Regions from separate parts of the Streptomyces sp. NPDC041940 genome, predicted to be linked through region 3. Evidence: riboswitches for the same ligand, from Rfam matches in the RefSeq annotation. Region 3 holds a riboswitch; each other region holds the start of a gene.
What was found. A riboswitch is a leader RNA that binds a small molecule or an ion and turns the genes downstream of it on or off. The one in region 3 is predicted to bind cyclic di-AMP.

Region 1 (10,140 bases), on a different contig from region 3:
GCTCCCGTCGTACGCGCAGATCGGCGAGGAACGTACGGCCCCGGCCGCTGAGCCGCAGGCGTACCTCGCGCCGGTCCACCGGACTCACCACGCGCTCGACGAACCCGGTCGCCTGCAGCCGGTCGCACAGCCGGCTCGTCGAGGGCGGTGTGGAGGCCAGGGAGTCGGCGAGCGTGCGCAGGTTGATGCCCTCGTGGTGTTCGAGGATGAGCAGCACGCGCAACTGGGAGGCGGAGGCGGGTGCCGTCGAGGCCCGGCCCCAGAGGACTTCCAGCAACTCCGCGGCCGTGGAGGTCACACGTGCGACCTCTGGTGGCTCAGGGCGGGGTCGGAGGGAAGTCACAGTCACACTCTCGCAGGCACCGGGGTGGCCGTCAGCGTACTAGGCGCGCGGGGAGCCAGGGGTGACCCCGGTCGGGGTCACCGCCGCCCACCGCGTTCGGACCGCATGCAGACCGCATTCAGACCAAGGATTGGTGTGTCGACCCTCGTGACGACGATCGTGAACAGATTCGTGGCCGCCGAGCGCGCCCTGCGCACGGCGGCACCCCATCAGCTGCTGGACGCGGTCCGTCGCGTACTGACCGATCAGTACGCGGCGGACTCCGTCGAGCTTTTCCTGGCCGACTACGGACTGACGGTGCTTCAGCCGGTGTCGGTGCTGCCGCACACCCTCCAGCCGGTGTCCGTGCACAACAGCCCGGCGGGGCGGGCCTTCGGGGCGCAGGAACCGTATGTGGAAGCCCCGTCGAGTGACGTCGTACGCGCGCATCTGCCCGTCACCGTGCGCGGCGACCGGCTCGGTGTGCTGACCGTCGTCCTGCCGGGCGGCGAGCACGCCGACGGCTGCCTCGGCGAACTGGCGGAGATCGCCCAGGTGCTGGGGCACGAGGTCGTCGTGGCCGAGCGGGACACCGACCTGTACCTCCAGGCACGCCGCCGGGACCGCCTCACCCTGGCCGCCGAGATGCAGTGGCAGCTGCTGCCGGGCCGCTCCTGCTCCCGCCCCGAGTACGAGCTGGGCGCGCAGCTGGAACCGGCGTACGCGATCTTCGGCGACAACTTCGACTGGTCCGCCACGGCCGACCGGCTCAGCCTCTACGTCACCAACGGCATGGGCGAGGGCATCGAGGCCTCCCTGCTGACGAACCTGGCGATCAACGCCCTGCGCAACGCGCGCCGGGCCGGTCTCCCCCTCGCCGACCAGGCCGCCCTGGCCGACCAGGCGGTGTACGCGCACTACCGGGGCCGCTGCTACCTGTCCGTGCTCATGCTCGACTTCGACCTGGCCACCGGGCGGGTCCGGGCGGTGGACGCAGGGTCCCCGCGGCTGCTGCGGCTGCGCCGGGGTGCGGTGGAGAAGGTGGACTTCGACGCCCAGTTGCCGCTCGGCATGTTCGAGGAGACCGACTACGTGGCCCAGGAGTTCCGGGCCGAGCCCGGCGACCGGCTCGTCTTCGTCAGCGACGGGGTGTACGACGTCGCCTCCCCGGGCGGAGAGGCGTACGGCGACATCGCCCTGGCCCGGGCGATCCAGTCGACCCGGCTGCTCCCCGCCGCCGATGTGCCCCGGGCCGTCCTGCGCGAACTGAACGGCCATCGCGGCAGGCCCGTTGCCGACGACGACGCCCTGGTGGTGTGTCTGGACTGGCGTGGGCGATGAGGGACGGGGAAGGCGCAGGTCGGGGGCGACGGCGGGCAGTTGTTTGATGATGCCCACCGCCGGCACTAATGTTTGTCATACGGCAAGTAAAGGCTGAGGCGCCGTAGCGCGGCCTCGGTCCGGCCCGTGCAAGGGAGCGATGCAAGTGTCGGAGTCGGAACGGAACGCGGAACAGGAGCCGGTCCATTACCAGGTGAGCGCCTTCCTCGAACGGCGCCGGGAGCAGGTCGCCCAACGCTGGGCGGACGCCGCGCTGTTCCGCACGGTCTTCACCGTCTCACGGGACGAGGCCGTGGAGGCGGGCAGGTCCGTGGCCGCCGCGCTGGCGGCGGTGGCGGCCGCCGGGCGGACGGAGGACATCCGGGCGCCCGGATTCGAGCCGGTGCGCGACCAGTTGGGCCGGATGGCGGCCTCCCGCGCCCGTACGGGGCTCGACCCGGACGGAGTCGCCACCGAGGTGGCCGCCCTGCGCGAACCGGTGACCGAACTGCTGCGCGCCGAGTTCCCGGACCCGTACGCCCCAGAGGCCCAGGAAGCCGTGCTGGCCCTGACGGTGCTCATGGGCACGCTGCGCCTGGTCGTGATGGAGACTCTGGTCAGCGCGGGCGAGGAACTGATCGCACGGCAGCGCGAGCAGCTGCTCGAAGCGTCCACCCCGGTGATCAAACTCTGGGAGAGCACCGTCGCCGTGCCGCTGATCGGCACGCTGGACAGCGCGCGCAGCCAGGTCGTCATGGAGAGCCTGCTGGACGCGATCGTCGCCGAGCGCGCCCGGTTCGCCATCCTGGACATCACCGGCGTGCCCACGGTCGACTCGCTGGTCGCCCAGCATCTGATGAAGACGGTGGCGGCGGCCCGGCTGATGGGCGCCGAGTGCATCGTCTCCGGAATCCGGCCCGCGATCGCGCAGACCATCGTCCACCTGGGCATCGACCTCGGCACGGTGCTCACGCGCTCGAGCCTGGAGGACGCGCTGGCCTACGCGCTCAGCCGCCAGGGCGTCGAGATCGCGCCGCTCCGGTCGGCCGGCCCGGCGGCAGACACGGGCGTACGGTGAGCGGGTTCGGGCCGGCGGTGCCCGGACCGGCGGGGGGACACGCCTTCACGGTGCCGGTCCTCCAGCTGGGCGACACCCTGCTGGTCACCCTCCAGGGAGAGCTGCACGACGGGATGGCCGAGCAGCTCCAGCAGGACATCACGGGCCGGATCGCGCACTCGCGGGTGACCGGGGTGGTCATCGACATCTCGGGCGTCGACATGGTCGACTCCTTCCTGGGGCGGGTCCTCGCCGAGATCGCCGCCGGAGCCGGACTGCTGGCCGCCCGTACGGTGCTGGCCGGGATGCGCCCGGCGGTGGCGATCACCCTGGTCGAACTGGGGCTCACCCTGCCGGGGCTGCGTACGGCCCTGGACGTCGAACGCGCGATGGAGCTGCTCGCCGCCGGTGAGCCTCACAGTGAGGGGAGTCCCTGATGCAGGCCTCCCGCCATGCCGCGCCGACGAGCCTGCCGATCGGCTCGGACGCCGATCTGGCCTGGGTACGGCAGCAGGTCCGGCAGGCGGCCGCCGAGCTCGGTTTCGGGCTGGTGCAGCAGACCAAGCTCGTCACGGCGGCCAGCGAACTGGCCCGCAACACCCTCGTCCACGGCGGGGGCGGTCATGTGGAGATCACCCCGCTGGGCGTCGCGGCGTCGAGCGGACTGCGGCTGGCCTTCGTCGACACCGGGCCCGGCATCCGAGACCTCGACCAGGCGATGACCGACGGCTACACCAGCGGCGGCGGCCTCGGTCTCGGCATGAGCGGGTCCAAGCGGCTGGTCCACGAGTTCGAGGTGGACAGCCGGCCCGGCGAGGGGACCACCGTCACCGTCACCGCCTGGGCCACCGCCGTACCGCCGTCCCGGCCGGGGCCCTGATGAGCAGGGTGTGGGACGTGCCGGTGGACGACTCGACCCGGGTGCGGGACGTCCGGGTGGCGGCCGAGGAGGCCAGTGCCCGGGCCGGGCTTCCCGCGCCCCGTACCGCGACCGCCGCGCTGGTGGCGACGGAGCTGGCGACCAACCTGCTGCGGCACGCCGACGGCGGGCGCGTCGTCATCAACCTCGTCGAGCGAGGCGAGCGCGGCGAGCGAGGCGAGCGCGGCGGCGACGGCGCCCCGGAGACGTCCGTGCAGCTCGTCTCGCTCGATCACGGTCCCGGCATCCCGGACATCGCGGCGGCGATGCGCGACGGCTACTCCACCGCGTCCTCCCTGGGCGCCGGACTCGGCACGTGCCGGCGCATAGCGAACGACTTCGACCTGCACAGCGCTCCCGGCCGGGGCACCGTGGCCGTGGCCCGCATCGGCCATGAGCGGGCCGTCAAGGGGGGGCAGGGGTCGCGGCACCTGCCGGGCCCGCGCGTGGGCGGCGTCAACGTCCCCCTCGGCCGGGCCGAGCACTCCGGCGACGCGTGGAGCCGGGTGTACGACGGTGACCGCGTGACCCTGCTGCTCGCCGACGGGCTCGGCCACGGGCCCAAGGCCGCCGAGGCGTCCGGCGCCGCCGTGGCCGAACTGCGCGGGGTGGCCCATCTGCCGCCCGCCGAGATCCTGCGGCACCTGGGCAGGACCCTGCGGCCCACCCGGGGCGCGGCCGTCGCCGTGGCCCAACTCGATCTCTCGTCCGGGCAGTTGAGCTTCGCCGGGGTCGGCAACGTCGGTGGCCGGCTGCGCACCGACGGCACCTGGAAGCCGCTGCTGTCCCACCCCGGCATCGTGGGCGCGCAGGCCCCGGCGTCCGTGCCCGTGCAGCGCGTTCCGTGGCAGGAGGACAGCCTGCTCGTCCTGCACAGTGACGGTCTGCCCGGTCGCTGGACGCCGCCCGACGACCGCGTCCTCCTCGACTGCGACCCGGCGGTGGTGGCCGTGGCGGTGCTGCGGGACGCCGGGAGCGCGGCGCTGCCGGTGCGGGACGATACGTGTGTGGCGGTGCTGGGTGCCGGTGCCGGTGGCCGGTCCGGCTCAGGGGTCTGAGTCGCCTTCCGCCGCCCTCACTGGCCGTCAGTTCCGTCAGGGTGCGGTACGACCGCGTCCCGTGCCGCCAGAAAACCCAGCAACCCCCGGCTCAGCGCCGCCCGTTCCGCCGGTTCCATCGCCGCCAGCGCCGTGGCCAGGGCCTCGGTCCGGCGGCCTGCGACATCCTTCAGGACGTGCCTGCCGTGCGGGGTGAGCCACAGCTGTACCTCGCGGCGGGTGCCCGGGTGCGGGGCCCGTTCCAGCAGGCCGGCCGCCGCGAGCCGGTCGCAGAGCCGGCTGGCCGTGGGGAGGCCGATGTCCAGCTCGTCCGCCAGGGCCGTGACATTCAGGCCGGCTGCCGCCTCCACGGTGCGCAGCGCGCGCAGCTGATGCGGGGACAGGCGCAGGGACGCCTCCTGGGCGGCCACCGACCACAGGGCCGTCAGACTGTCCACGGCATCGGCGACCTGTGACGCGACGGCCTCCGGGCCGTCGCCCGGTCCCCTCGCCCGGGGGTCGCCGGGGGCACCGAGATCGGTCACGAAACGTCACTTTCCATAAGCTCCGGGTCCTGCGGAGATCACCCTCTCTCAAAGGCTGTACCCGATGAGCCGAGGGACAAGCAGCCCCGTTCAGCGCCGTCCCGGCCGGACCTCGTTCAGCCGGCGCTGAGTTCCGTCAGCGCGGCCAGCGGCAGCGTGTGCTGGGTCTGGAGGACCTTGGCGCGCAGGTAGCGGACGTTGTGCGCGGTGGTGAAGACGCCCGTGGGGACCCGGTCGCGGACGTCGACGCCCAGGGTGCGCAACTGGTCCGCCTTGTCGGGGTTGTTGGAGAGCAGGTCCAGTTCCTCGATGCCCAGGGCCTTCAGCATCTGGGCCGCCGCCGTGTAGTCGCGGGCGTCCTCCGGCAGCCCGAGCGCCGCGTTCGCCTCGTACGTGTCGAGGCCCTCGTCCTGGAGGGCGTACGCGTCGAGCTTGTTGTAGAGGCCGATGCCCCGGCCCTCCTGGCGGAGGTAGAGGAGCACGCCGCCGCGGTCGGCTATGCGCTCGACCGCCTCGCGCAGCTGCGGACCGCAGTCGCAGCGGGCCGAGCCGAACACGTCCCCGGTCAGGCACTCGGAGTGCAGTCGCACCAGCGGGACCGGGCCCGGCTCGCCCAGGACGACGGCCACGTGTTCCTGCTGGTCGGTCAGCCCGTGGAAGGTGACGAGTTCGGCGTCGACCTGGTAGCCGTCGTGGAAGCGAAGCGGCACCCGGACGCGGGAGCGCGGGGTGGCGAGGGCGGCGGGGGTGTCGGGCATGCGGGGCCTCCGGGTTCCGTTCCTGTTCGGCTGCACAGCCGTCTGCTTCAGATTTGAAGCAGATCCACGGTTCGGAACACTACCCTTGCTTTAAATTTGAAGCAACGAGGTTCGGTCTCCTGTGACGTGCCTCACTCAAGTGCGCTACGGGGTCACTGGGAGCCGCCTCACGAACAGGCCGTTGAGGACCTCCGCCGCCACGGCACGTCGTCCGACGTCGAACGTGCCCCGTCCTCCTGGAGCCCCTGCGCGATCGCCGCGGAGATCTCCTCCAGCTGCGCCACCTGCTCCTCGCTGAGCCGGTCGAACACGAAGCTCCGCACGGTCTCGACATGCCCGGGCGCCGCACGCTCCAGTACGGCGAACCCCGCCTCGGTCAGTGCGGCGATGCTGCCCCGCTTGTCGTACCGGCAGGCCTCGCGCCGCAGCATGCCGTCCTTCTCCAGCCGCGTCACCGCGTACGTCAGGCGGCTGCGCGTGATCTTCAGCCGCTCGGCGAGATCGGTCATGCGCAGGCGCTGTTCGGGGGACTCCGACAGGACGGACAGGATGGAGTAGTAAAGGTGCGGCATGCCGGCGTCCTGCTGGAGCTGCCGGTCGATCGCGTCCTCCAGGAGCAGCGAGGAGGCGATGTACGCGCGCCAGGCGCGTTGCTCCTCGGGGGTGAGCCAGCGAGTCGTCATGCCGCCAGTGTAGGTTTGTTTCAAACTTGAACCAAGACCCGGCGGGCCAGGCCTCAGGTCTCCCCGGTCCGCCGTCCCACCCGACCGGGGAGCGTCGATGCCTCACCCGTACGTCCTGCTGTCCGCCGCCGTCTCCCTCGACGGCTACCTGGACGACACCGGGCCCGAACGCCTGCTGCTGTCCGGCCCGGCCGACTTCGACCGGGTCGACGAGGTCCGGGCGTCCGTCGACGCGATCCTGGTCGGCGCCGGCACCATCCGCGCCGACAACCCGCGCCTGCTGGTCAACTCGGAAGAGCGCCGCGCCGCCCGCACGGCTGCAGGCCGACCGGAATACCCCCTCAAGGTCACCGTCAGCGGTACCGGCGAACTCGACCCGGAGGCCCACTTCTGGCACACCGGCGGCGAGAAGGTCCTCTACACGACCGACCAGGGCGCCGAGCGGGCCCGGGCCCTCGGCCTCGCCACCGACGTGGTCCCCCTCGGCACCGACCTCGACTGGCGGCGGCTCCTCACCCACCTGCATGACGTGCGGGGTGTGCGACGGCTCATGGTCGAGGGAGGTGGCCTGATTCACACCCAGCTCCTCACCCAGGGCCTCGCCGACGAACTCCAGCTGGTCCTCGCCCCGCTCTTCGTCGGCGATCCGAAGGCCCCCCGCCTCTTCGGGCCCGGCGGCTACCAGGGCGGCCGGCTCCGGCTGCTGGAGACACGGCGGATCGAGGACGTGGTCCTCATGCGCTATGAACCCACCGCCCCGGGCACCGGCCCCCTCGCCACCGCGGCCGACCATCACTGGCTGGCCCTCGCCTGCGAACTGGCGGACCTCTGCCCGCCGTCGGACACGGCGTTCAGCGTGGGCGCGGTGGTGGTCGCGGCCGACGGCACGGAACTGGCCCGCGGCCACTCCCGCGAGGGCGGCGACCCTCTCGCGCACGCCGAGGAGGCGGCCCTGGCGAAGCTCGACCCGTCCGACCCGCGCCTCGCCACCGCAACGGTGTACAGCAGCCTGGAGCCCTGCGCCCGCCGTGCCTCCCGCCCCGCACCCTGTGCCCGGCTGGTCCTCGACGCGGGCGTCCGCCGCGTGGTCACCGCCTGGCGGGAGCCGGACACCTTCGTCCGGGACGCCGACGGCAGCGGGGTTCTGGCGGCCGGTGGCGCGGAGGTCGTCGTCCTCCCGGAACACGAGCGGCGGGCCAAGGCCCCCAACCGCCATCTGCTGTAGCGGGCGGGTGGTCACGAGTGGTCCCGCGGATGGCGTACACTGGAATCACAACGACGCGGGGTGGAGCAGCTCGGTAGCTCGCTGGGCTCATAACCCAGAGGTCGCAGGTTCAAATCCTGTCCCCGCTACTGAAGGCCGAGGGCCGGAATCCGAAAGGGTTCCGGCCCTCGGTGTTTTCCGGTTCGCGCACCCCCGTTACTGCCAGTGAGTGAAGCGCGCCGCTCCGCATAGCAACTGACACGTCGTCAATACCCCGTAGTCACTTACGGAGCGGTCAACTCGCCCGATTTAAGCCGGTCATGGCAGGTAAGTCCGCACGAAAAAGGTTAATGATCAAGTGGAATCGCTGGAATCCACTCCCCGGGTCTATTAACGTTCGATAACGCAGCGCGGTCGTCCCAGCCGTCACAGAAGGCGGCTCCGTGCGCACGCGCCGAATCCCGAAAGGGAACCGGGGAACCACCACTTGGGGTGAATCGGGCGTAAACCGCCGTGGAAGCACGGTCGGTATACGCGCGTAGGAGACCTTCCTGCTCCGAACCCGTCAGCTAACCCGGTAGGCGAGAAGGAAGGAAAGGAGTACGCCCACGTGGCGTCCAACCGGCCTGCCCCCGCGGCCCCGTTCGCGCGGAACCAGCGCGACACCGAGACTTTCGGCTACGGCGGTCAGCGCACCGACGAGGGCCCGTTCCAGGAGTGGAACCCCACCGAGGAATCCATCCGTCCCGTCCGTGGCCGGCACCGCGTCACCAAGCAGCGCGGCGGAGGTCTCGCCCGCAGCTCCACCGTCCTGGGCGTCGGCGTCATAGCCGCCGTCGGCGCGGGCGGCATGGCCAGCGCCCAGACCGGCAAGCCGCCGGTCTCCATCTCCGTGCCGGACCTGCCCTCGGTGGGTTCCCTCATCTCGGACGACGACACCTCCGCGGGTTCCTCGACTCCGCTCAGCGGTCTCGGCACCGCCACGGCGGACGCGGACACCGAGGAGAACTCCTCCGGCGCCGGCGAGGCGCTGCGCGCCCGGATCATGGCCCAGGTCGAGTACCAGCAGGACCAGATCGACACCAAGGCAGCGCAGGACGCCGCCGACGCCGCCGAGAAGGCGGCCGCGGAAGCCGTGGCCAAGGCGAAGGAAGAAGCCAAGGCCAAGGCCGCCGAGGCCAAGAAGAAGGCGGAGGAGGCGGCCGAGAAGAAGGCCGAGGCCGAGCGGCTCGCCGCCCTGGCCAAGCAGTTCACGCTGCCGACCTCCTCGTACACGCTCACCTCGACCTTCGGCCAGGCCGGCGCCTACTGGTCCTCCGGCTACCACACGGGTCTCGACTTCGCCGCCCCCACGGGCACGCCGATCAAGGCGGTGCACAGCGGCACCATCACCGAGGCGGGCTGGAACGGCTCGTACGGCTACAAGACGGTCCTCACCCTCGATGACGGCACGGAGATCTGGTACGCGCACCAGTCCTCCATCGGCGTCAGCGTCGGCCAGAAGGTCAGCACGGGCGATGTCATCGGCCGTGTCGGTGCCACCGGCAACGTCACCGGCGCCCACCTGCACCTCGAGGTGCACTCCGGCGGCTCCAGCAGCGGGATCGACCCGACGGCGTGGCTGCGGGGCAAGGGACTGAACCCGTAAGCGGCACAAGCCAGTCGAAGCACCGGCAGCCCTGACGACGACCCCCCGACGTCAGGGCTGCCGGTTTTCGGTGTGCGCGGGGGTGTTTACAGGACCTTTGCGTCCGCTCCGGAATGAGCCGTTCCAGCACGGCTGTTGACGAGGAGCATGACTTCTCTTCGCAAGCTCGGCTCCTCCGGCCTCGAAATCTTCCCGCTCGCCCTCGGTGGCAACGTCTTCGGCTGGACCGCCGACGAGGCGCAGTCGTTCGCCGTGCTCGACGCGTACACCGCCGTCGGCGGCAACTTCGTCGACACCGCGGACGTCTACTCCGCGTGGGTCGACGGCAACCAGGGCGGCGAGTCCGAGACCGTCCTCGGCAAGTGGCTCGAGGCGCGCGGCAACCGTGCCGATGTCGTCGTCGCCACGAAGGTCAGCCAGCACCCCGAGTTCCAGGGCCTGTCCGCCGCCAACATCAAGGCCGCCGCCGACGCCTCGCTGCGCCGCCTGCGCACCGACTACATCGACCTCTACTACACCCACTTCGACCAGCCCGACGTGCCGGTGGAGGAGATCATCGGGGCGCTCGACGAGCTGGTGAAGGCCGGGAAGGTGCGGCACATAGCCGCCTCCAACATCTCGGCGGAGCGGCTGCGGGCCTCCCTGGA
Region 2 (10,140 bases), on a different contig from region 3:
GCGGAGCGCCCGCAGGCGGCCCCGGACGACCCTCGTCCGCCGCTGCCGCCCGCGGCGGCCCGCAGACTCGCCCTGCTGCTGGCCGACCGCCCCGGCCCGTCCGGCGGTGGCCGCCGGGGCGCCGCGCCCGACCTGATGGAGCTGCTGCCCCAGTGGCTCGCGGCGGCCAACGCCCGTGGTTTCGCGCCGCCTCCACCCGCGCTTCCCGCGCTGCTGGACGCGGCCCGGGGGCGTACCGACCTGCGTCCGGCGGTGCTGGAGTTCGCGGGGCCCCGTGCCCTGTGGCTGGCGCGGCTGAACCAGGACTGGCGGTTCGCCCTGCGCTCGGCACCGGGCGGTGGAGCGGCCCTGCCACAGGTCGACGACGACCGGATCCAGCGGTTGTGGCAGGAGGGCCTGTTCGCCGAACGGGTCGCCCTCCTCTCCGCCCTGCGCTCCCGCGAACCGGCCGCCGCACGCGAACTGCTCGCCGCGACCTGGACGACGGAACGGGCCGAGGACCGGCTGATGTTCCTCGACTCCCTGCGCGCGGGCCTGGGCCCGCACGACGAGCCGTTCCTGGAACAGGCCCTGGCCGACCGCAGCCGCAACGTCCGGGCGACGGCGGCGGAGCTGCTGTCGGCGCTGCCCGGTTCGGCGCTCGCCGCGCGGATGGCGGTCAGGGCGGAGGCATGTGTGGCCATCGACCACACACAGACCCCACAGGCCGCACCGGCGGCTCAGACTGCCCAGGCCGCACCGAGTGCACCGACCGCGCCGACGATCGCCGTCGAAGCACCCCACGAGTGCGACCCGGCGATGGAGCGCGACGGCGTCGTGGCGAAGGCCCCGGCGGGACGGGGAGAACGGTCCTGGTGGTTCGGCCAGTTGGTGGAGGCGGCACCGCTCGGGACCTGGTCGCGTCGGCTGGGCGGGCGATCACCCCGGGAGATCGTGGCACTGCCGGTGGCGGACGACTGGCAGGGCGAACTGCACGCGGCGTGGTGCCGGGCGGCGGTGCGCCAGCGGGACGCGGAGTGGTCGCGTGCGCTGCTCGGCGAGTCCTCGGCACCGGAGGCGGGCGGCCCGGGCGCGGTGTCCCTGGCCGAACGCGCCAAGCTGCTCGGCACGCTGGGTGCCGCCGAACGGGCCGAGTGGGTGGCCGGCTTCATAGCGACGCACGGCTTGTCCGAGGCCTTTCAGCTGCTCGGGGTGTGCGCGGTGCCGTGGTCCGGGCCGCTCGGCCGGGCGGTGGTGGACGCGCTCAACATCGCTCGGGACGCAGGGAGTTATCCATGGAGTTTCAGCGGGGTCATGGGCCTGGCCGAGCGTTGCCTCGACCCGTCCGAAGCCGGCCGTCTCGACGCTCTGCTGGCCGTACCGGACGAACCGGAGAACGCGTCACCCGGAGCCGGCGGCTACTGGGCGGAGGCCTTCCAGCGCCTGGTCACGACCCTGCGGCTGCGCGCGGCGATGACGGAGGAACTGGGCGCGTCGTAGGTAGGAACGCACCCGACGACTGCGCAAGGAACCGGCCCCGGCCGACACCAGGCCCACCAGCCACGACACCGGCACCGGCACCGGATCCGGCTCCGGCTCCGGCCGGCCGAAGTCGTCCCCGCCGAACCGCCGGAGGCCTACGCCCCGGCCGGCTGACGCACGTTCGTCCGGACCCACTCCACGATCGACGTCGTCGTCGCGCCGGGCGTGAAGATCTCCGCGACGCCCTTCTCCTTCAGCAGCGGGATGTCCGCCTCGGGGATGATCCCGCCGCCGAAGACCAGGATGTCCGCCGCGTCCCGCTCCTTGAGCAGTTCGATCACCGCCGCGAAGAGCGTGTTGTGCGCACCGGAGAGGATGGACAGCCCGATCGCGTCGGCGTCCTCCTGGATCGCCGTGTCGACGATCTGCTCGGGAGTCTGGTGGAGCCCCGTGTAGATGACCTCCATACCGGCGTCACGCAGGGCCCGCGCGATCACCTTGGCCCCGCGATCGTGGCCGTCGAGCCCCGGCTTGGCCACCACTACGCGGATCGGACCGGCTGCCACACCCATCACTGCCTCCATGAAGCGAATACATCCATCCGTACCGACAAGTACCGCACACATCGGGCACGCCGTACACGCCGCACCGCACGGACACCCCGCCCCGCATCGTCCGGGCAAGTGAACGAACGTTATCTCCAGGATCCCGCAACCGGCAGTTTCGCGCTGCGGACCGAGGGGGAAATCACACGGTGGGACAAGCGCAAGGGGAGCCGCGACGAAGTCGCCGTACCGCCGCCCCACCCACCACGCACAGCGGCGGTACGGCACTTCGGCGAAGACACGCAGGGCAAGAACCGCACGGACGGCACGTACCGCACCCAGGGGACCACTGGCGCCACACACGCCACACGCCTCACTCAGGCCCCACGGCACACGCGGCTCAGGCCGCTCACATGGTCATCGCCGGCCGTCTTCGCAGCAGCTTTCCATGAGGGCACACGGGGGGCGGAGCCGTCCTTCCGCGTGCCGACAGGAGGTCGGCCATGAAGGTCACCAGGGCTGCTCTGCCCTTTCTTCCGTTCTGCCAGCGCCTGCTGCCGAGCCGGCTGACGGGACTCTCCGTGGCACTTCTGAAGGCCACCGCCCTCGAGATCGCGATCCTGGCCGGGCACCTCCTCCTCTACCCCTCCGGCATCACCCAGGAGCGACGGGCCCCCGCCCCGGCACTGCCCCCGGCGGACGGTGCCGCCCAACTGCCCACGGAGGCCAAGCCCCCGGTCGTCCTGCTGCACGGCTTCATCGACAACCGCTCGGTCTTCGTCCTGCTGCGCCGCAGCCTCGCCCAGCACGGCAGGCAGCAGATCGAATCCCTCAACTACTCGCCGCTGACCTGCGACATACGCGCCGCGGCCGAGCTGCTGGGCGAGCGCATCGAGGAGATCTGCGAGCGCACCGGGGCCCGGCAGGTCGATGTCGTCGGGCACAGCCTCGGCGGCCTGATAGCGCGTTACTACGTGCAGCGGCTCGGCGGTGACGCCCGCGTCCGGACCCTCGTCACCCTCGGCACGCCGCACTCCGGCACCCGGGTCGCGCCCTTGGCGGACGCGCACCCCATCGTGCGCCAGATGCGCCCCGGCTCACCGGTGCTCGAGGAGCTCACTCGGCCCGCCCCTGACTGCCGTACGCACTTCGTCAGCTACTGGAGCGACCTGGACACCGTGATGGACCCGCTGGAGACGGCCTGTATCGACCATCCCGATCTGACGGTGCAGAACGTGCGGGTGACCGGTATCGGCCATCTCGCGCTGCCCGTGCACCCCGCAGTCGCCAACGGAATACGGCAGGTCCTCGACACGGCCCACCCGGGTGAACCGTCCGTCGATCACACCGGCGGCCTCACGGTGGCCTGAAACCGGACCCGACCGATGCGCGCCTCGCATCGAAATGTCGAACAAACTTCGAACACAAAGCCAAACCCGCGCCCGCCGTCCGCCAAAACACGGCCGAATGCCCGTTTCATGCGCGCGCGAAACCTGCCGAAGATTGTCGTGCCCGCGTACCGCCGGGTACAGTCGCCGCACTGCTCTGGCAGCCCCTGTTGTCGAGGCGAAAGAGAAGTTGGTGAACGACCGTCACCCGTCGGGGACCATGCCCCCGGCTCCGGCTTCCGAGGCCGCCTCGGCGCACTACGCGTCGTACGGCACCCAGGAAGCCCCGTACGGCGACTTCACCACGTACGGCGACTACGCCGCCACCGGATTCGACGCCACCGGGCACACCACCGCGAGCTTCGCCAGCGACCCCCTCTTCGGCAACCTCCCGGGCAGCGGCCCCGACACGGGCACGTACGACACCGGTCACTGGCCCACGGGCACGCACGAGAACCCGCACTACGACGCGTACGCGGCCCAGCACCACGCCGCCTACGACACCGGCGTCTACGACACGACCTCCTGGCCGGCCCAGCAGCAGCCGCTGTCGGTCATCCCGCCGCAGGCCGCGTCCCCGGACGCCAGCGGCCAGTGGGACACCGGCGCCTGGCTCCAGCCCGACCAGTCCGGCAATCCCGCCGACCAGACCCAGCAGTGGGAATGGGGCACGCAGGCCTTCGACACCGGCACCTACGACGCCACGCAGTGGAACTCCGACGGCTCCGCCGCGCCGCCCCCCGACGGGTACGAGCAGCACGCGGACGCCTTCCACCAGCAAGAGACGGCGACGTTCGAGCAGCTCGGCTACGACGAGGCCACCGGGGCCTCCTACGACGACCCCGCCGCGGACGGCGGTGAGCCGGCCGCCACCGGCGAACTGCCCACCGTCGCCCCGCTCCTGGACGGCCAGGAAGAGGTCGGCCCGCGCACCGCCGCACGGGCGGCCTCGCGCGCCGGGTCCCGGTCCCGCCGCCGTACACCCCCCAAGCGCTCGGCGCTGATGACCATCGCGGTGCCCTCGGCGTGTGTGATGGGCGTCGCGGGGATCGCCGCCGCGTCCGTCGGCAGCCTCACCGAGGACAGTGCCGCGGAGGCGCAGACCACCGCGGCGGACGCGCAGCCGGTGAAGCCGGCCGCCGCCAACAACAAGCTGGACACACAGCTGCAGAGTCTCTCCGCCGGCGCGGACGACTTCGCCGACCGGGCCAGTCGTACGCAGGAACGTATCGACCTCAAGGCTCAGCAGGTGGCCGAGAAGAAGCGGGCGGCGGAGGAGGCGGCCCGCAAGGAGCGGCTGCGTCCGAAGTTCGCCATGCCGGTCGCCCGCCACGGACTCAGCGCCCAGTACGGCTCGTCCGGCATCAACTGGATGTCCCTGCACACCGGCATCGACTTCCCCGTCTCGTACGGCACGACCGTGATGGCCGCGACCGACGGCACCGTCCGCACGCAGTGGAACAGCGCGTACGGCAACATGCTGATCCTGACCGCGAAGGACGGCACGGAGACGTGGTACTGCCACCTCTCCACCTACACGGTCCCCTCCGGTACGTCCGTGAAGGCCGGCGACGCAATCGCGCGTTCGGGCAACTCCGGCAACTCGACCGGCCCTCATCTGCACTTCGAGGTGCGTCCGGCCGGCGGCTCGCCGATCGACCCGCTCCCGTGGCTGCGCAGCCACGGCGTCGACCCGACGTAACGTCCCGGCAGCCCCCGCCGGTCCGGCCGGCGGAGGCTCACCTCACAGGACTACCGCCTCACCGGGCTACAGCTTCTCCACCGGCGCGTACCGCAGCAGCAGCCGCTTCGGCTTGTCCCCGAAGTCGATCGTCGCCTCGGCGTTCCCGCCCGTGCCCTTGACCGCCACGACGGTCCCGAGCCCGAACTGGTCGTGCGTGACCCGGTCCCCGACCGCCAGTGACACGACCGGCTTCTCGGCGGAGCGGCGTGTGGCGAAACCGGAGGCGCCCGACACCGACGAACGCGAACGGGACGACGACAGCGAGGCCGCCACGGCGGAGACCGGCTCGGAGGACGCGGGCGCGGTCGCACCGGTCCGCTTCCACTCCAGGTGGGTCGGCGGGATCTCCTCCAGGAACCGGGAGGGCGGGTTGTACGACGGCTGCCCCCAGGCGCTGCGCAGGGTGGAGCGCGTCAGATACAGCCGTTCCCGCGCGCGCGTGATGCCCACGTACGCCAGGCGCCGCTCCTCCTCCAGCTCCTTGGTCTGGCCGAGGGCGCGCATGTGCGGGAAGACGCCGTCCTCCATGCCGGTCAGGAAGACGACCGGGAACTCCAGGCCCTTGGCGGTGTGCAGGGTCATCAGCGTGATGACGCCGTCGCCGTCCTCCTCGTCGGGGATCTGGTCGGAGTCGGCGACCAGCGCGACCCGCTCGAGGAAGTCGGCCAGGGTGCCCCCCGGGGCGGCAGCCCCTGGTGTCGCCGCGTCCTCGCCGCGCTCCTGCTCGAACTCCATGGCGACGGCGGCGAGTTCCTGGAGGTTCTCGATCCGGGTCTCGTCCTGCGGGTCGGTGGAGGCCTGCAGCTCGGCGAGGTACCCGGTGCGCTCCAGGATCGCCTCCAGCACGGTGGCGGGGCCGGCGCCGGACTCGACGACCGTACGGAGGTCCTCCATCAGCGTGTTGAACCGCTTGACGGCGTTGGTGGAGCGCGCGGCCATGCCGTACGCCTCGTCGACGCGCTTCAGTGCCTGCGGGAAGCTGATCTTCTCCCGCTGGGAGAGGGCGTCGATCATCGCCTCGGCGCGGTCGCCGATGCCCCGCTTGGGCACGTTGAGGATCCGGCGCAGCGGCACCGAGTCCTCCGGGTTGGCCAGCACGCGCAGGTAGGCCAGGACGTCCCGGACCTCCTTGCGCTCGTAGAAGCGGACGCCGCCGACGACCTTGTAGGGCAGGCCGACGCGGATGAAGATCTCTTCGAAGACACGGGACTGGGCGTTGGTGCGGTAGAAGACGGCGACGTCGCCCGCCTTCGCCTCGCCCGCGTCGGTGAGACGGTCTATCTCGTCGGCGACGAACTGCGCCTCGTCGTGCTCGGTGTCGGCGACGTAGCCGGTGATCTGCGCGCCCGTGCCCGCGTTGGTCCACAGGTTCTTGGGGCGGCGGGACTCGTTGCGCTCGATGACCGCGTTGGCCGCGCTCAGGATCGTCTGCGTGGAGCGGTAGTTCTGCTCCAGCAGGATCGTCGTCGCGTCCGGGTAGTCCTCCTCGAACTGGAGGATGTTGCGGATCGTCGCGCCGCGGAAGGCGTAGATCGACTGGTCGGCGTCACCCACCACGCACAGCTCGGCGGGCGGCAGGTCGTCCGCGCTGGGCGGTACGTCGACGGGGTGCTCGGAGGTGCCCACGAGCTCCCGGACGAGGGCGTACTGGGCGTGGTTGGTGTCCTGGTACTCGTCCACGAGGACGTGGCGGAAGCGGCGGTGGTAGTGCTCGGCGACGTCCGGGAAGGCGCGCAGCAGATTGACCGTCGTCATGATCAGGTCGTCGAAGTCGAGGGCGTTCGCCTCGCGCAGCCGCGACTGGTACATCGCGTAGGCCTGGGCGAGGGTCTTCTCGAAGCCGTCGGCGGCCTGGGCGGCGAAGTCCTCCTCGTCGATCAGCTCGTTCTTCAGGTTGCTGATCTTGGCGCTGAAGGACTTCGGCGGGAAGCGCTTGGGGTCGAGGTCCAGGTCGCGGCAGACCAGGGCCATCAAGCGCTTGGAGTCGGCGGCGTCGTAGATCGAGAAGCTCGACGTGAAGCCGAGCCGCTTGCTCTCCCGGCGCAGGATGCGCACGCAGGCGCTGTGGAACGTCATCACCCACATGGCGTTCGCGCGCGGGCCGACGAGCTGCTCCACGCGCTCCTTCATCTCGCCTGCGGCCTTGTTGGTGAAGGTGATGGCGAGGATCTGGCCCGGGTGGACGTGCCGCTCGGCGAGCAGGTGGGCGATGCGGTGCGTGAGCACGCGGGTCTTGCCGGAGCCGGCGCCGGCCACGATGAGCAGCGGGGAGCCGGAGTGCGTCACGGCGGCGCGCTGGTTGTCGTTCAGCCCCTCCAGGAGCGCGGCGGCGTCCACCGGCGGGCGGGCGGCGCCGTCCCGGTAGTAGGCGTCGCGGTCCGGCGGCACGTCGAACTTCCCGCCGAACAGATCGTCCGGAACGTGCTCCGGTCCGTGATCGTCCTCGGGCGGCGGCGGGGGCTCGTCCGCGGGGCCCCGCTGGGCCTGGAGGTCCGCCAGGAAGCTGTCGTCAAAGAGGCTGCTCATCGCTCTCCGAGTCTAGGGCGCCGCACTGACAGCCCGCCGCCGCCCTGAGAACATCGCCGAAACGACCCCCCTGTCACCCTCCAGGAGCGCTCGAACACAGGCCGCTACAGCCTTCACAATTACTCCCGAACGGTGACCAATCCCCCTCGATTGATCACTCTCGGCGATGTTCATGAGCAAGGTCACGGAAATGTATCGGGCATATCACCCATCAACCTTCACAAGGGCCACACGAGTTGGCTACCGTGCGAGGAGGTCACACGACCCCCACCGGCGAACGTCGCCGGGCCGCGTGGCCTCCGCCGAGTCCGGCGTGCCGCAGCGGCAGCCAGAGCCGGGGACCCACCGAGACCCCCGGGGTGAATCGGCCCGACTCCCTTTCCGGAGCAGGCCGTAGGGCAACCCTTCCGAAGCACCCGCCCGAACCCGACAGCTAACCCGGTAGGCGGAGCATGGAAGGAGTCGCCTCCCTTGGCGTCGCACCGCAAGTCGCGTCCTACGGGTTCGCGCGTGGCAGGAATACGGACCCCCGCCCTCGCAACGGCGGCCCTCACCTCCGTGGCCCTGCTGTCCCAGTCGGCCAACGCCGCCCCCGAGGCCGACGACAAGCCCAGCCTGGAGGAAGTCGAGAAGAAGGTAGACGACCTCTACCGCCAGGCGGGGTCCGCGACCGAGAAGTACAACGGGGCCAAGGAGAAGACCGCCAAGCAGCGCAAGCGCGTAGACACCCTCCTCGACGACGTCGCCCAGCGCACCGAGAAGCTCAACGAGGCACGGGAGGAGCTGGGCACCTTCGCCGCCGCCCAGTACCGCACCGGCGCCTCCGCCCCGGACACCGCCACGTTCCTGCTCGCGGACACCCCGCAGGACTACTTCGACCAGACCCAGCTGATGGACCGGATGACCGGCCGTCAGAAGGTGGCGGTCGACGACTACGTCACCCAGCAGTCAGAGACGATGGAGAAGCGTCAGGAGGCCACCGAGAGCCTCGAGACGCTCACCGAGTCACAGGGCGACCTGAAGACGGCCAAGGCGACCGTACAGAGGAAGCTAGCCGACGCGCGCGAGCTGCTGTCGAAGCTGACCGCCGAGGAGAAGGCGCGGCTCGCGGCGATCGAGAAGGAGAAGCAGCAGGAGGCCGCCCGCAAGGCCGCCGAGCTGGCCCGGCAGCAGGCCGAGCAGCAGAAGGAGCGGGAACAGGAGCGGGAAGCCGCCCAGCAGCAGGGCAGCGGCTCGTCCTCGGCCGGTTCGTCCTCGTCGTCCACCGCGCCCGACTCCTCGTACGCCACCAAGGCCGACAAGGCGCTCGCCTTCGCCCGCGCCCAGATCGGCAAGCCGTACGTCTGGGGCGCCACGGGCCCCGGCTCCTACGACTGCTCCGGCATCACCCAGGCCGCCTGGAAGGCCGCCGGGGTGACCCTGCCGCGCACGACGTACGACCAGGTCAACGCCGGCACCACGGTCCCCCTGGCCGACGCCCGGCCCGGTGACCTGGTCTTCTTCTACGACGATGTCACCCACGTCGGTATCTACATCGGCAACGGCATGATGATCCACGCTCCGAAGCCCGGCACGTACGTGCGCGAGGAGTCGATCTACTACGACGGCGAGTCGTCGATCCACAGCGTGGTGCGGCCGGCCTGACGGGTCTCGCAGGTTTTTGGGACCCCGCGCGCGTGCCCTGCCCGTAACGCGCGCGGGGCCTCCTAGCATCGGCCCCATGCCCGGCCCCTCCCCCTCCGTCGCCTGGTGGGCGCAGCGTGCTCCGGCGGCCAGTGCCGCCGTACTGGCGACCGGCACCCTGTCGGTCGGTCTGGATCTGGCGGGGCACGAGGTCCTCTCCCGCATCGCCCTCGGCCTGGCCTGCGCGGCCTGGCTGCTGTTCGCCGCGGACTTCACCCGGCGGCTGCTGCGGGCCGGGACCAGGTGGCGGGCGTACACGCGCAGGCCGGGCGTTCTCGAGAGCGTGACGACGACTGCCCTCACCACCGTGGCGGCGACGGCCGTCCTGGGCACCGCCTTCTCGGCGGCCGGCTCGCAGGCGCCGGCCGTGACTCTGCTGGTGCTCGCCGTACTGCTCTGGCCGGTGCCGCTCGTCCTCGTCCCGCAGGGCGGGGAGCGGCGCGGACCCGGGACGGTGTTCGCGCGCTGCATGGCCACCCAGGGGCTCGCCGTGCTCGGCGCCACGCTGGCCGCGGCGGAGTCGGAGGCGTGGCTCGCGCACGCGGCTCTGGTGCTGTTCTGGCTGGGTCTGGTGCTGTACGTCCTCGCCCTGGTCCGTTTCGATGTGCGGCAGGTGGCCGAGGGGGCCGGCGATCACTGGCTCGCGGGCGGGGCGCTCGCTCTCTCGGCGCTCGCCGGGGCGCGGTTGCTCAGCGCCGACAGCGCGCGTCTGTACCTGTGGAACGAAGACGACCGGGACGTCCTGCACACGGTGACCGTCGCGCTGCTCGTGCTCGCGCTGGTCTGCTGCGCC
Region 3 (10,140 bases):
CCGGCACAAGGCGCTGCTCATCGCCGACGAGGTGCAGACCGGCCTCGGCCGGACCGGCGACTTCTACGGCTACCAGCACGAGGACGGAGTGGAACCCGACCTCGTGTGCGTGGCCAAGGCGCTCTCCGGCGGCTATGTGCCGGTCGGCGCCACGCTCGGCAAGGACTGGATCTTCAAGAAGGTCTACTCGTCCATGGACCGGGTCCTGGTCCACTCGGCGAGCTTCGGCTCCAACGCGCAGGCCATGGCGGCGGGCCTGGCGGTGCTGTCGGTGATGGAGAACGAGCAGGTGGTGGCCAACGTCCGCGCCACCGGGGAACAGCTCAGATCCCGGCTGGCGGCGCTGACGGACCGGTACGAGATGCTCGCCGACGTCCGCGGCCGGGGGCTGATGACCGGCATCGAGTTCGGCCGGCCGAAGTCGCTGAAGCTGCGCAGCCGCTGGGCCATGCTCCAGGCCGCGCGCAAGGGGCTGTTCGCGCAGATGGTCGTCGTGCCGCTGCTCCAGCGGCACCGGATCCTCACCCAGGTCTCCGGCGACCACATGGAGGTGATCAAGCTGATCCCGCCGCTGATCATCGGCGAGCGGGAGGTGGACCGGTTCGTCGACGCCTTCACCGCCGTGATGGACGACGCGCACAACGGCGGTCTGGTGTGGGACTTCGGGAAGACCCTGGTCAAGCAGGCGGTGGCCAACCGGTAGGCGCTGGCGGTTTTGCCTCTGAGGCAAGAAAGTTGCCGCTGGGGCAAGCCTCCGGCTGAATGGAGGCATGAGCTCCTCCGAACAGCCTGGTGAGCTGCCCGCCGTAGCCCCACAGCTGCGCGCGCTGCGCCGCCAGGCCTCCCTGACGCTGGAGGCCGCGGCCCGTGCCGCCGGGCTGTCGCCCGCCCACCTCTCCCGTCTGGAGACCGGACAGCGCCAGCCCTCGCTGCCGATGCTGCTCGCGCTGGCCCGCGTCTACGGTACGACCGTCTCCGAACTGCTCGGTGAGACGGTCGCCGACCGGGACGCCGTGGTCCGCGCGGCCGACATGGAACCGACCACGGCGGGCGGCTGGACGTACTGGCAGGCCGGCGCCTCCGGGCGCGGGATGCAGGCCCTGCGCGTCCATGTGCCGTACGGCTCCCAGGGCGACATCGTGCGCGTCCACCCGGGCGAGGAGTGGCTCCATGTGCTGCGAGGCCGGCTGCGGCTGCGCCTCGGTGACGCCACCCACCGGCTGGCGCCCGGCGACAGCGCCCACTTCGACTCGCTCACCCCGCACCGGATCGCCGCCGAGGACCAGGACGGCGTCGAGCTGCTGTTCGTCCACACCCTGATGCAGAGCCCGACGGCCACCCTGTGCCTGGGCCCCACCCCTGGAGAGACGCCATGAGCGACATCGAGGACAAGTTCCCGCGCGCCCTGTGGGTGCGGCTGTTCGTCTACCTCGTGTTGGGGCATGTCTTCGCCGCGTTCGTCTACTTCCTCTTCGAGGCGGGGGCCCGCTAGCCCCGTTCGGCCCCGTTCCTCAGTCGAGGAGCCGGTCGCGCAGGCGCTCGCGGGTCTCCGGAGTGAGGTCGAGCCCCTTCTCCAGGTAGGTGTCGACGTCGCCCCAGGTCTCCTCGAGAGTGTCGAAGGCGGCCGTCAGATACTCGGCGCGCGCGTCGAAGAGAGGGCTGAGCAGCTCCATGACCTCGGGGGAGTAGGCCGAGTCGGCGGAGCCGCTGCGCCGCACCTTGTAGCGGCGGTGCTTGGCGTTCGACTTCAGGTAGTCCTCGACGATCGCCTCACGCTCGACGCCCACCGCGAGCAGCGTCACCGCGACCGACAGGCCCGCGCGGTCCTTGCCCGCCGCGCAGTGCATCAGCGCGGGGACGCTGTCCTCGGCGAGCGCGTGCAGCACCTTCGAGTGCTCGGCGGTGCGGTGCTTGATGATCGTGCGGTAGGAGGCGATCATCCGGCCCGCTCCCTTGCCGTCCGAGAGGATGGCCCGCAGCTGCTCCAGGTCGCCGTCGCGGACCAGCTTCCAGAACTCGGCGCCGTCGGCGGGGTCGCTCAGCGGCAGGTTCACATTGCGCACGCCCGGCAGCTCGACGTCCGGCCCTTCGAGCTTCTGGTCGGCCTCGTTGCGGAAGTCGAAGATCGTGTGCAGGCCCAGGCCGGTCAGGAAGGCGGCGTCCTCACCCGTCGCGTGCGCGAGGTGGCCGCTGCGGAACAGCACTCCCTGCCGCACCCGCCGTCCGTCCACGGTCGGCAGTCCGCCCACATCACGGAAATTGCGCACTGCGGCGAGCTCGGGTTCGGTCGAGGGGACCTGCTGCGTCACGGGGGCTCCTCCCACACGGCGCCGTCGGCGCGGCTCGTCGACGGGCACCACTCGACGATACGACATGCCTGCCAGGGGCAATGAGTTGTCCACAGGCGTTGCCGGAAGCCCCCGAAGCCCTTGATGATGTTCGTGCCTGGTCGCACCTGGTCGGGCTTGTTCGAATCTGTGAGGGCCTGATGCTGGAGATCTCCGAAGACGGTCGTACGTGGGTGCTCTCGGGGCCGGCCAGCAGTTACGCCGTCCATGTCACCGACCGGGACGAACTGCTGCACCTGCACTGGGGCGCCCGGATCGGCCTCGCCGACGCCGAGGCCCTGGCCGTCCGGCCGTTGCCGGACTACTGGGCCTTCGAGTCCCCGCTCGACGGACGCGAGGAGTACCCGGTCGAGGGCGGCCCCCGCTTCGCCCGGCCCGCCCTGTCCGTGCGCACCGCCGAGCGGCGCGGCACCGAGTGGAGCTACGAGGGCCATGACGCGGGGGACGCCGAGCGCGGCGAGGGCGGTGAGCTGCGGCTCCGCTTCCGCGACGGCGACCTGGCCGTCACGCTGCACTACCGGATGCGCTCCGCGGCCGATGTCGTCGAGCGCTGGGTGACCCTGGAGAACCACGGACCGTCCGTCGAGGTGCTGCGCGCCGACTCCGCCACCTGGACCCTGCCCGACCGCGACACCTGGCGGCTGTCCCAGCTGCACGGCCGCTGGGGCGCCGAGTCCCGGCTGACGCGCTCGGCCCTCACCTACGGCGAGAAGATCATCGGCAGCCGCCGCGGCCACACCTCCCACCAGCATCTGCCCTGGGTCGCCCTCGACACCGACGCGACCGAGGAGCGCGGGGAGGTCTACGGCTGCGCCCTGGGCTGGTCCGGGTCCTGGCGGATGTCGGTGGCCCAACTCCCGGACGCGCGCGTGCAGATCACCGGCGGGGCCGGGTACGACGACTCGGGCCTGCTGACGCTGGACACGGGCGAGTCGTACACGACCCCCGTCTTCGCCGGGCTCTGGAGCGACGGCGGCTTCGGCGGGGCGAGCCGCGCCTGGCACGCCTACCAGCGGACCCACGTCGTCCCGGACGCGGACCGGGACCGCCCGGTGCTGTTCAACTCCTGGGAGGCCACCGAGTTCGACATCTCCGAGGAGCAGCAGCGGGCGCTCGCCGAGCGGGCCGCCGGCATGGGCGTGGAGCTGTTCGTGGTCGACGACGGCTGGTTCGGGGCCCGGACCAGCGACCGCGCCGGACTCGGTGACTGGACGCCCAACCCCGACCGCTTCCCCGGCGGCCTGAAGCCGCTCGCCGACCATGTGCACGGCCTCGGCATGCGGTTCGGGATCTGGGTCGAGCCGGAGATGGTCAACGCGGACAGCGACCTGTACCGCGCACACCCCGACTGGGTGCAGTACCAACCCGGACGAAAGCGGACGGAATTCCGCAATCAGCTCGTGCTGAACCTCGCCCGCGAGGACGTCCAGGAGTATCTGTGGGAGCAGCTCGACGGGCTGCTCTCCAGCGCGCCGATCGACTACGTCAAGTGGGACTTCAACCGCTGCTTCAGTGACGCCGGCTGGCCGGACGACCCCTACCCGCAGCGGCTCTGGGTCGACCACGTGCGCGCCCTGTACGCCCTGCTGGACCGGCTGCGGGCGGCCCACCCCGGGGTGGCCTTCGAGTCCTGCTCGGGCGGCGGCGGCCGGATCGACCTCGGGGTGCTGGGCCGCACGGACCAGGTGTGGACCTCCGACAACACCGACCCGCTCGACCGGCTCGCCATCCAGCACGGCTTCAGTCAGATCCATCCGGCCCGGGTCATGGCCGCGTGGGTCACCGACAGCCCGAACGCCATGCTCAACCAGCGGGCCAGCTCCCTGCGGTTCCGGTTCGTCAGCGCCATGGCCGGGGTGCTCGGGGTGGGCGGCGACCTCACGCGGTGGACGGCGGAGGAGCTCGCCGAGGCGCGCGAGTGGGTGGGGCTCTACAAGGAGATCCGGCCCGTGGTGCAGCGCGGCGACCTGTACCGGCTGCGGCCCCCGGAGGGCGGCCTGAGCGCGGTGCAGTACGTCCTCGGCGACGAGGCCGTCGTCCTGGCCTGGCTCCAGGCGCAGCGCTACGGCGAGCCCGTTCCGGCGCTCCGGCTGCGGGGCCTCGACCCGGCAGCGACGTACGAATGCCTCGAAACGGGCGAAGTTCACCGAGGGGCCGTACTGGCGCATCACGGGCTGCGGGTCGGCCTGCGCGGGGACCTGGATGCCGCGGTCGTCCGCCTTAAGCGCAAGTAGCCCTTCTGTCCGAATAAGGAACTTAAGGTGTTTCGGCATAACGTGCCCCGATCGTAAAGGAGATGAGGTCGGGGTGCGTGACCATCGTCATATTCGTGACGATGCGTTGTCGTCATGTTCACGTAATTCTTGCGCTATTCAGGGGCATTGCGGAAAAACAGAGATCGGAAATCCACGCTCGGTGACGGGAAATGTGCCGACGCGTCAAGAGAACCGCCCTCACAGGGAACCGCAAGCTTGTCCCATTGCGTCTCGGTCGCTTACGTTCCACACCAATCCGGACGGACGCCTAATCCTGCCGCCGCCCGGAGCCCCACACACTCACCCGTGTATGGCAGGAGCGGGGGACCCACAGGTACGACGCCTGTTCCGGTTCCCGGAACGGCTTGGGGTTCAGCCGCACTTCGGCGCGGCCGGGCATCTCCAGCCCGCACCCGACAGCTCACCTCGCAGGCGCCGGAGAGGAATTCGCCATGCCCGCGAAGGGTAAGCACCGCCGCCCGAAGTCCCAGCGTTTCACCCGCTCCATCGCCGTCGCCGGAACCGGCGGGGCCGCCCTCGCCCTTCCGCTCATGGGTGCCGCCGGCGCCCACGCCGCCACCCCGCAGTCGGCTCCGGAAAAGGCCGTGCAGTCCGCTCCGGCACCCGAGAAGAAGGCAGCCGAAAAGGCCACGGGCGCCCACACGTACACAGTGAAGGCCGGCGACTATCTCGCGAAGATCGCCGACGACCAGCACGTCAGCGGCGGCTGGAAGAAGCTCTACAGCGACAACCGTGACGCCGTCGGCTCCGACCCGTCGATGATCCACCCGGGTCTGAAGCTCTCGGTCGGCGAGAAGGCGGCGAGCGCGCCCAAGACGCAGTCGTCCGCGCCCAAGGCGGCCGAGAAGCCGAAGGCGTCGGCTGAGAAGTCGGCCGCCACCGAGTCGTCCGCGAAGGCCGACACCGCCGCGAAGCCCGCCGCCGCCAAGCCGGCCGCCGAGGCCACCGGCTTCAGCCTCCCGGTGGACGGAGCCGGCGTCGGCACCCCGTACCACATGTCCGGCAGTATGTGGTCCAGCGGCTACCACACCGGTGTCGACTTCGTCGTCCCGACCGGCACCTCCCTCAAGGCCGTCGGCGCGGGCACGGTCGTCTCCGCCGGCTGGGGCGGCGCGTACGGCAACCAGGTCGTCATCCAGCTCGAGGACGGCAAGTACGCGCAGTACGCCCACCTGTCCCAGCTCTCCGTCTCGGCCGGCCAGACCGTGACGGCCGGGCAGCAGGTCGGCCTGTCCGGTGCGACCGGCAACGTGACCGGACCGCACCTGCACTTCGAGATCCGCACCACGCCGGACTACGGCTCGGACGTGGACCCGGTCGCCTACCTGCGCTCGCACGGCGTCTCCGTGGGCTGACCGATCGCACGACCACCTGCCTGACACGCGGCCGAAGGCCGGACCCCGATCCCCGGGTCCGGCCTTCGGTGTGTGCGGGCGTCGAACGCCCTTCGCCTCAAGGGATCGACAGGATGCGGCAGTTGGGACACAGTGATCCCGTCGTTAGCGCAAGCGCTTTCCGAAGGAGCTGTGTCCCGTGCCGACCACCCGGAGAACGTTCGGAGCCCTGGCCGCCGGAGCCGCCCTGGCCGCCCTCGCCCCGACGGCGACCGCGAACGCCGCACCCCGCCACCGTCGCCTCATCGCCCACGACGACTTCTGCCACGGCCTCGCCCAGTGGGCGACCGAGCTCCAGAACGGCGGCACCGTCACGGCCTCACGCGGCGTCCTGGACATCGACGTGCCGAGCGGAGCGACCGTCTGGTTCCGGCGGCGCCTCGAAGGACCGTACGTCCTCGAGTACACCGCCACGCCCGTCTCCGAGGGCGGGGCCAACGACCGGGTCTCGGACCTCAACAACTTCTGGAACGCCACCGACGTCCGCTCCCCGGACGACCTCTTCGCGACACCGCGTGGCGGGGCGCTGGAGGAGTACGACCACCTGACGACGTACTACGCCGGGTACGGCGCCAACTACAACACCACGACCCGGCTGCGGCGTTACGTCGGCCAGGCCGGTGTGCGTCCCCTGATCCACGACTACACCCGGCCGCTGCTGGTCCCGGGCGAACCGAACCGGGTCCGGATCGTCTCCGACGGGTCGACGGTGCGCTGGTGGAACAACGGGCGGCTCGTCTTCGACCACACCGACCCACAGCCGTACACGAGCGGGCACTTCGCCTTCCGAACCGTGTGGAGTCACTTCCGGATCGCGGGCTTCCGGGTCTGGCGACTGACCCCGCAACATTCCTGACGGACGGCCTATTCCGGAGTTGGCGAACCCTTTAGGAGTGGCTTATCTCACCGCCCGTCAACCCTTTCCTACGGTCGCGTAGGTCACATTCGAGGGTGAAGTATGAGCTGCTGTGGCAGACGATTCGAAGAGTTACAGCAGAGCAGTGATCGGGTCGTACGTGGCGGTGGGGGACAGCTTCACCGAGGGCGTCGGCGATCCCGGCCCCGAAGGGGCGTTCGTCGGCTGGGCCGACCGGTTCGCCGTGCTGCTCGCCGACCGCAGGCCCGAAGGCGACTTCCGGTACACCAACCTCGCCGTACGCGGAAAACTCCTCGACCAGATCGTGGCGAACCAGCTTCCGAGGGCCGTCGACATGGCCCCGGACCTCGTCTCCTTCTGCGCCGGGGGCAACGACATCATCCGGCCCGGCACCGACCCGGACGAGGTGGCCGAGCGGTTCGAGCGGGCCATCGCCCAGCTGGCCGCGGTGGCCGGCACGGTGATGGTGACGACCGGGTTCGACACCCGTGGCGTGCCCGTGCTCAAACATCTGCGCGGCAAGATCGCCACGTACAACGGGCATGTCAGGGCCATCGCCGACCGGTACGGCTGCCCGGTGCTCGACCTGTGGTCCCTGCGCAGTGTCCAGGACCGCCGGGCCTGGGACGCCGACCGGCTGCACCTGTCGCCCGACGGGCACACCCGCGTGGCGCTCCGCGCGGGGCAGGTGCTCGGCCTGGAGGTGCCGGCCGACCCCGAGCAGGAGTGGCCCCCGCTGCCGCCCCGCGGCACCCTCGACGTCCGGCGGGACGATGTCCACTGGGCGCGGGAGTTCCTGGTGCCGTGGATCGGGCGCCGGTTGCGCGGGGAGTCGTCGGGGGACCATGTGACGGCCAAGGGGGCGCTGTCGCCGGAGGACATCAGGATGCGGATCGGGGCGGTGGCGTAGCGCCTGCGGTCTCGTCGTGGGTCGGGGCCGTGCCGGGGGGTGCGGGTTCGCGCAGCCGCGCAACGCCCCGGGCCCCGGCACCAACGCCGCATACCCTACGGCGAGGTCGACGTGGCCGACCGTAGGCCCAGTTCGCGGGACAGCGCGTCCTCCACCCACTCCTGCGCCCGCGCCCGCGGCACCGCGCCCTCGTAGGACGTCAGCTGGACGGCGAGCCCGTCGAGCAGGGCGGTGAGGCGCAGGGCCGTGCCGTGCGGGTCGGGACAGTGGAACTCGCCGGCCGCCACGCCCTCCGCGATGACCTCGGCGATGGCCGCCTTCCACTGCCGGTCGAGATCCTGGGCGACCTCCCGCAGCGCGGGCTCGCGCAGTGCCGCCGCCCAGCCCTCGATCCACAGCCGCCAGCCCTTGGCCTGGCCCGTCGGGGCGTACCACCGTACGGCCGACCGCAGCCGGCGCAGCGCCGACGTACGACGGCCCAGCAGCTTGCTCAGATGCGCGAGGTCGCCCTCCGCCGCGTGCCGGAACGCGGCGGCCACCAGCTGTTCCTTCGTCGAGAAGTGATAGAGGACCAGCGCGTTGCTCACACCGAGCACCGAGGCGATGTCGGCGATCCTGACCGCCGTCACGCCTCGCGCCTCGATCTGCTCGACGGCGGCCCGCAGCAGATCACCGCGCCGTTCCGCCACGCTCAACCGGACTCTCGTCACGCCGTCACCCTACACACGCGTGTGTACCCTCCTGACGTGTGGATTCGGCCGGTTCGAGGTCCCTCAGCGGTACCAGCCGAAGCGCTCCGCGATCACCGGCAGCCGGTCCGCCGCGATCGCGTGGGCGGCGGCTCGCGGTGTCGTCCCGTCGGCCTGCGCACGGGCCAGCATCCGCTCCACCAGGGCCCGCATCGAGCCACGGGTGTGGGCGAACGCCTCCTCCGCGTCGGCGCCGATGTCCCCGAAGAGCGTCCACCACCACCAGGCGTTCGTCCCGGAGTTCACCACCACGTCCGGCAGCACGGTCACCCCGCGCGCGGCCAGCAGCAGCTCCGCCTCCGGTCGTACGGGCATGTTGGCCGCCTCGACGACCCAGCGGGCGGTGATCCGCTCCTGGTTCCCGGAGTCGATCGCGTACGAGACGGCCGCGGGTACCAGGACGTCCGTGTCGGCCGACAGCCACGCGTCGCCGGGCAGGTCGCGGTCGCCGGGCCGCAGCGCGGAGCGGTCCACGGTGCCGTGGGCGTCCCGCGCGGCGAGCAGCGCTTCGACGTCCAGGCCCGCCGCGTTGGCGATCGTGCCCTTGAGGTCGGCGACGGCCACGACCGTGAGCCCCGCGCGCGTGAGGAAGCGGGCGGTCGCCCCGCCCATGGTGCCCAGCCCCTGGAGGGCCACCCGCGTCCCCGTGTACGGCACGCCGGCCCGGTCCAGGGCCGTGAGGGCCGCCTCGGCCACACCGCAGCCGCCGACCAGCTCGTCGAGACCGAGGCCGTCCACCTCGACCGCGAACGCGTCCCCGAGCCGCCGCCGCGCCTCGGCCTCGTCGTCCAGCAGCGGATACACGGCCTGTATGGAGGAGACCAGCCCCGCCTCGGCGGCGGCCCGGTCCACCAGGTCCTGGGTGAGCCCGAGGTCCTCGCCCGTCGTCCAGCAGCTCTCGATGTACGGCCGCATCGCGCGCAGATAGCGCACGAGCAGGGCGTACGCCTCCGGGTCCCGGGGATCGCAGTCGATGCCGCCCTTCGCGCCGCCGAGCGGGACGTAGCGGCTCTCGGGGTCGTAGTGCAGGGCCTCCTTCATGGTCATCCCGCGGGCCAGGCCGGTGACCTCGTCCAGGGTGCAGCCCGCGCGCATCCGCAGACCGCCGCTGGCGACACCGCGCACCAGCCGGTCGACGACCAGAAAACCCTGGTGACCGGTGAGGTGGTCGGTCCAGGTGAGGGACAGCAGGGGGCTGGCCATGCGGGCTCCTTCGCCGGGTTGCTGAATCACCGGTCAGTATCACCCTCGGAGGGACCCCTGTGTCCCGGTGTTGTCGGAGGGGCCGACCATAATGGAAAGCCTGACCGACTCCACCTGGAGGTACCGTGGCCGGTTTCCGTTCCCTGAGCACCGGGCTCCGTGCGCTGCGGCCCGGGGCGTTCGGCGCGGATCCGCGCGGTGAGCGCATGGCGCGCATCCGCAGATCGCCCCACTTCGAGGACGGGGTCTTCCAGAACCCCGGCGGCCCCGCCCGGACCCGGCCCTCGGGCTCCACCCTGGACTTCGCGAAGGTCTTCTTCGACAAGGAGACCCGGCCCCGCCGCAGCCCGAAGGGCACGGTGCCGCTGCACTCCACCACCCTC

Region 1: linked by a shared signal. The riboswitch ahead of ACZ6I3_RS18450 (M23 family metallopeptidase) and the one ahead of ACZ6I3_RS05925 (M23 family metallopeptidase) in region 3 are both predicted to bind cyclic di-AMP.
Region 2: linked by a shared signal. The riboswitch ahead of ACZ6I3_RS23710 (C40 family peptidase) and the one ahead of ACZ6I3_RS05925 (M23 family metallopeptidase) in region 3 are both predicted to bind cyclic di-AMP.

The regions. Positions count from the first base shown of each region.
Region 1 is NZ_JBVJBP010000010.1:21,947-32,086, reverse strand. Features, by position in the region: gene ACZ6I3_RS18505 (MarR family transcriptional regulator) at 1-298, opposite strand, end outside; gene ACZ6I3_RS18500 (PP2C family protein-serine/threonine phosphatase) at 503-1,663, shown strand; gene ACZ6I3_RS18495 (STAS domain-containing protein) at 1,803-2,720, shown strand; gene ACZ6I3_RS18490 (STAS domain-containing protein) at 2,717-3,136, shown strand; gene ACZ6I3_RS18485 (anti-sigma regulatory factor) at 3,136-3,579, shown strand; gene ACZ6I3_RS18480 (SpoIIE family protein phosphatase) at 3,579-4,676, shown strand; gene ACZ6I3_RS18475 (MarR family winged helix-turn-helix transcriptional regulator) at 4,694-5,200, opposite strand; gene ACZ6I3_RS18470 (GTP cyclohydrolase II) at 5,317-5,958, opposite strand; gene ACZ6I3_RS18465 (MarR family winged helix-turn-helix transcriptional regulator) at 6,126-6,641, opposite strand; gene ACZ6I3_RS18460 (dihydrofolate reductase family protein) at 6,739-7,866, shown strand; tRNA gene ACZ6I3_RS18455 (tRNA-Met) at 7,921-7,994, shown strand; cyclic di-AMP (ydaO/yuaA leader) riboswitch at 8,288-8,444, shown strand; gene ACZ6I3_RS18450 (M23 family metallopeptidase) at 8,456-9,493, shown strand; gene ACZ6I3_RS18445 (aldo/keto reductase) at 9,641-10,140, shown strand, end outside.
Region 2 is NZ_JBVJBP010000014.1:91,042-101,181, reverse strand. Features, by position in the region: gene ACZ6I3_RS23735 (DUF5691 domain-containing protein) at 1-1,479, shown strand, start outside; gene ACZ6I3_RS23730 (cobalamin B12-binding domain-containing protein) at 1,617-2,033, opposite strand; gene ACZ6I3_RS23725 (lipase family alpha/beta hydrolase) at 2,510-3,376, shown strand; gene ACZ6I3_RS23720 (M23 family metallopeptidase) at 3,474-5,096, shown strand; gene pcrA (DNA helicase PcrA) at 5,163-7,664, opposite strand; cyclic di-AMP (ydaO/yuaA leader) riboswitch at 7,969-8,127, shown strand; gene ACZ6I3_RS23710 (C40 family peptidase) at 8,136-9,308, shown strand; gene ACZ6I3_RS23705 (SLAC1 family transporter) at 9,385-10,140, shown strand, end outside.
Region 3 is NZ_JBVJBP010000002.1:278,316-288,455, forward strand. Features, by position in the region: gene ACZ6I3_RS05900 (aspartate aminotransferase family protein) at 1-703, shown strand, start outside; gene ACZ6I3_RS05905 (helix-turn-helix domain-containing protein) at 771-1,376, shown strand; gene ACZ6I3_RS05910 (DUF6126 family protein) at 1,373-1,492, shown strand; gene ACZ6I3_RS05915 (tyrosine-protein phosphatase) at 1,512-2,309, opposite strand; gene ACZ6I3_RS05920 (alpha-galactosidase) at 2,489-4,582, shown strand; cyclic di-AMP (ydaO/yuaA leader) riboswitch at 4,895-5,051, shown strand; gene ACZ6I3_RS05925 (M23 family metallopeptidase) at 5,056-5,979, shown strand; gene ACZ6I3_RS05930 (DUF6250 domain-containing protein) at 6,158-6,874, shown strand; gene ACZ6I3_RS05935 (SGNH/GDSL hydrolase family protein) at 7,020-7,805, shown strand; gene ACZ6I3_RS05940 (TetR/AcrR family transcriptional regulator) at 7,901-8,515, opposite strand; gene ACZ6I3_RS05945 (Glu/Leu/Phe/Val dehydrogenase dimerization domain-containing protein) at 8,579-9,757, opposite strand; gene ACZ6I3_RS05950 (MBL fold metallo-hydrolase) at 9,883-10,140, shown strand, end outside.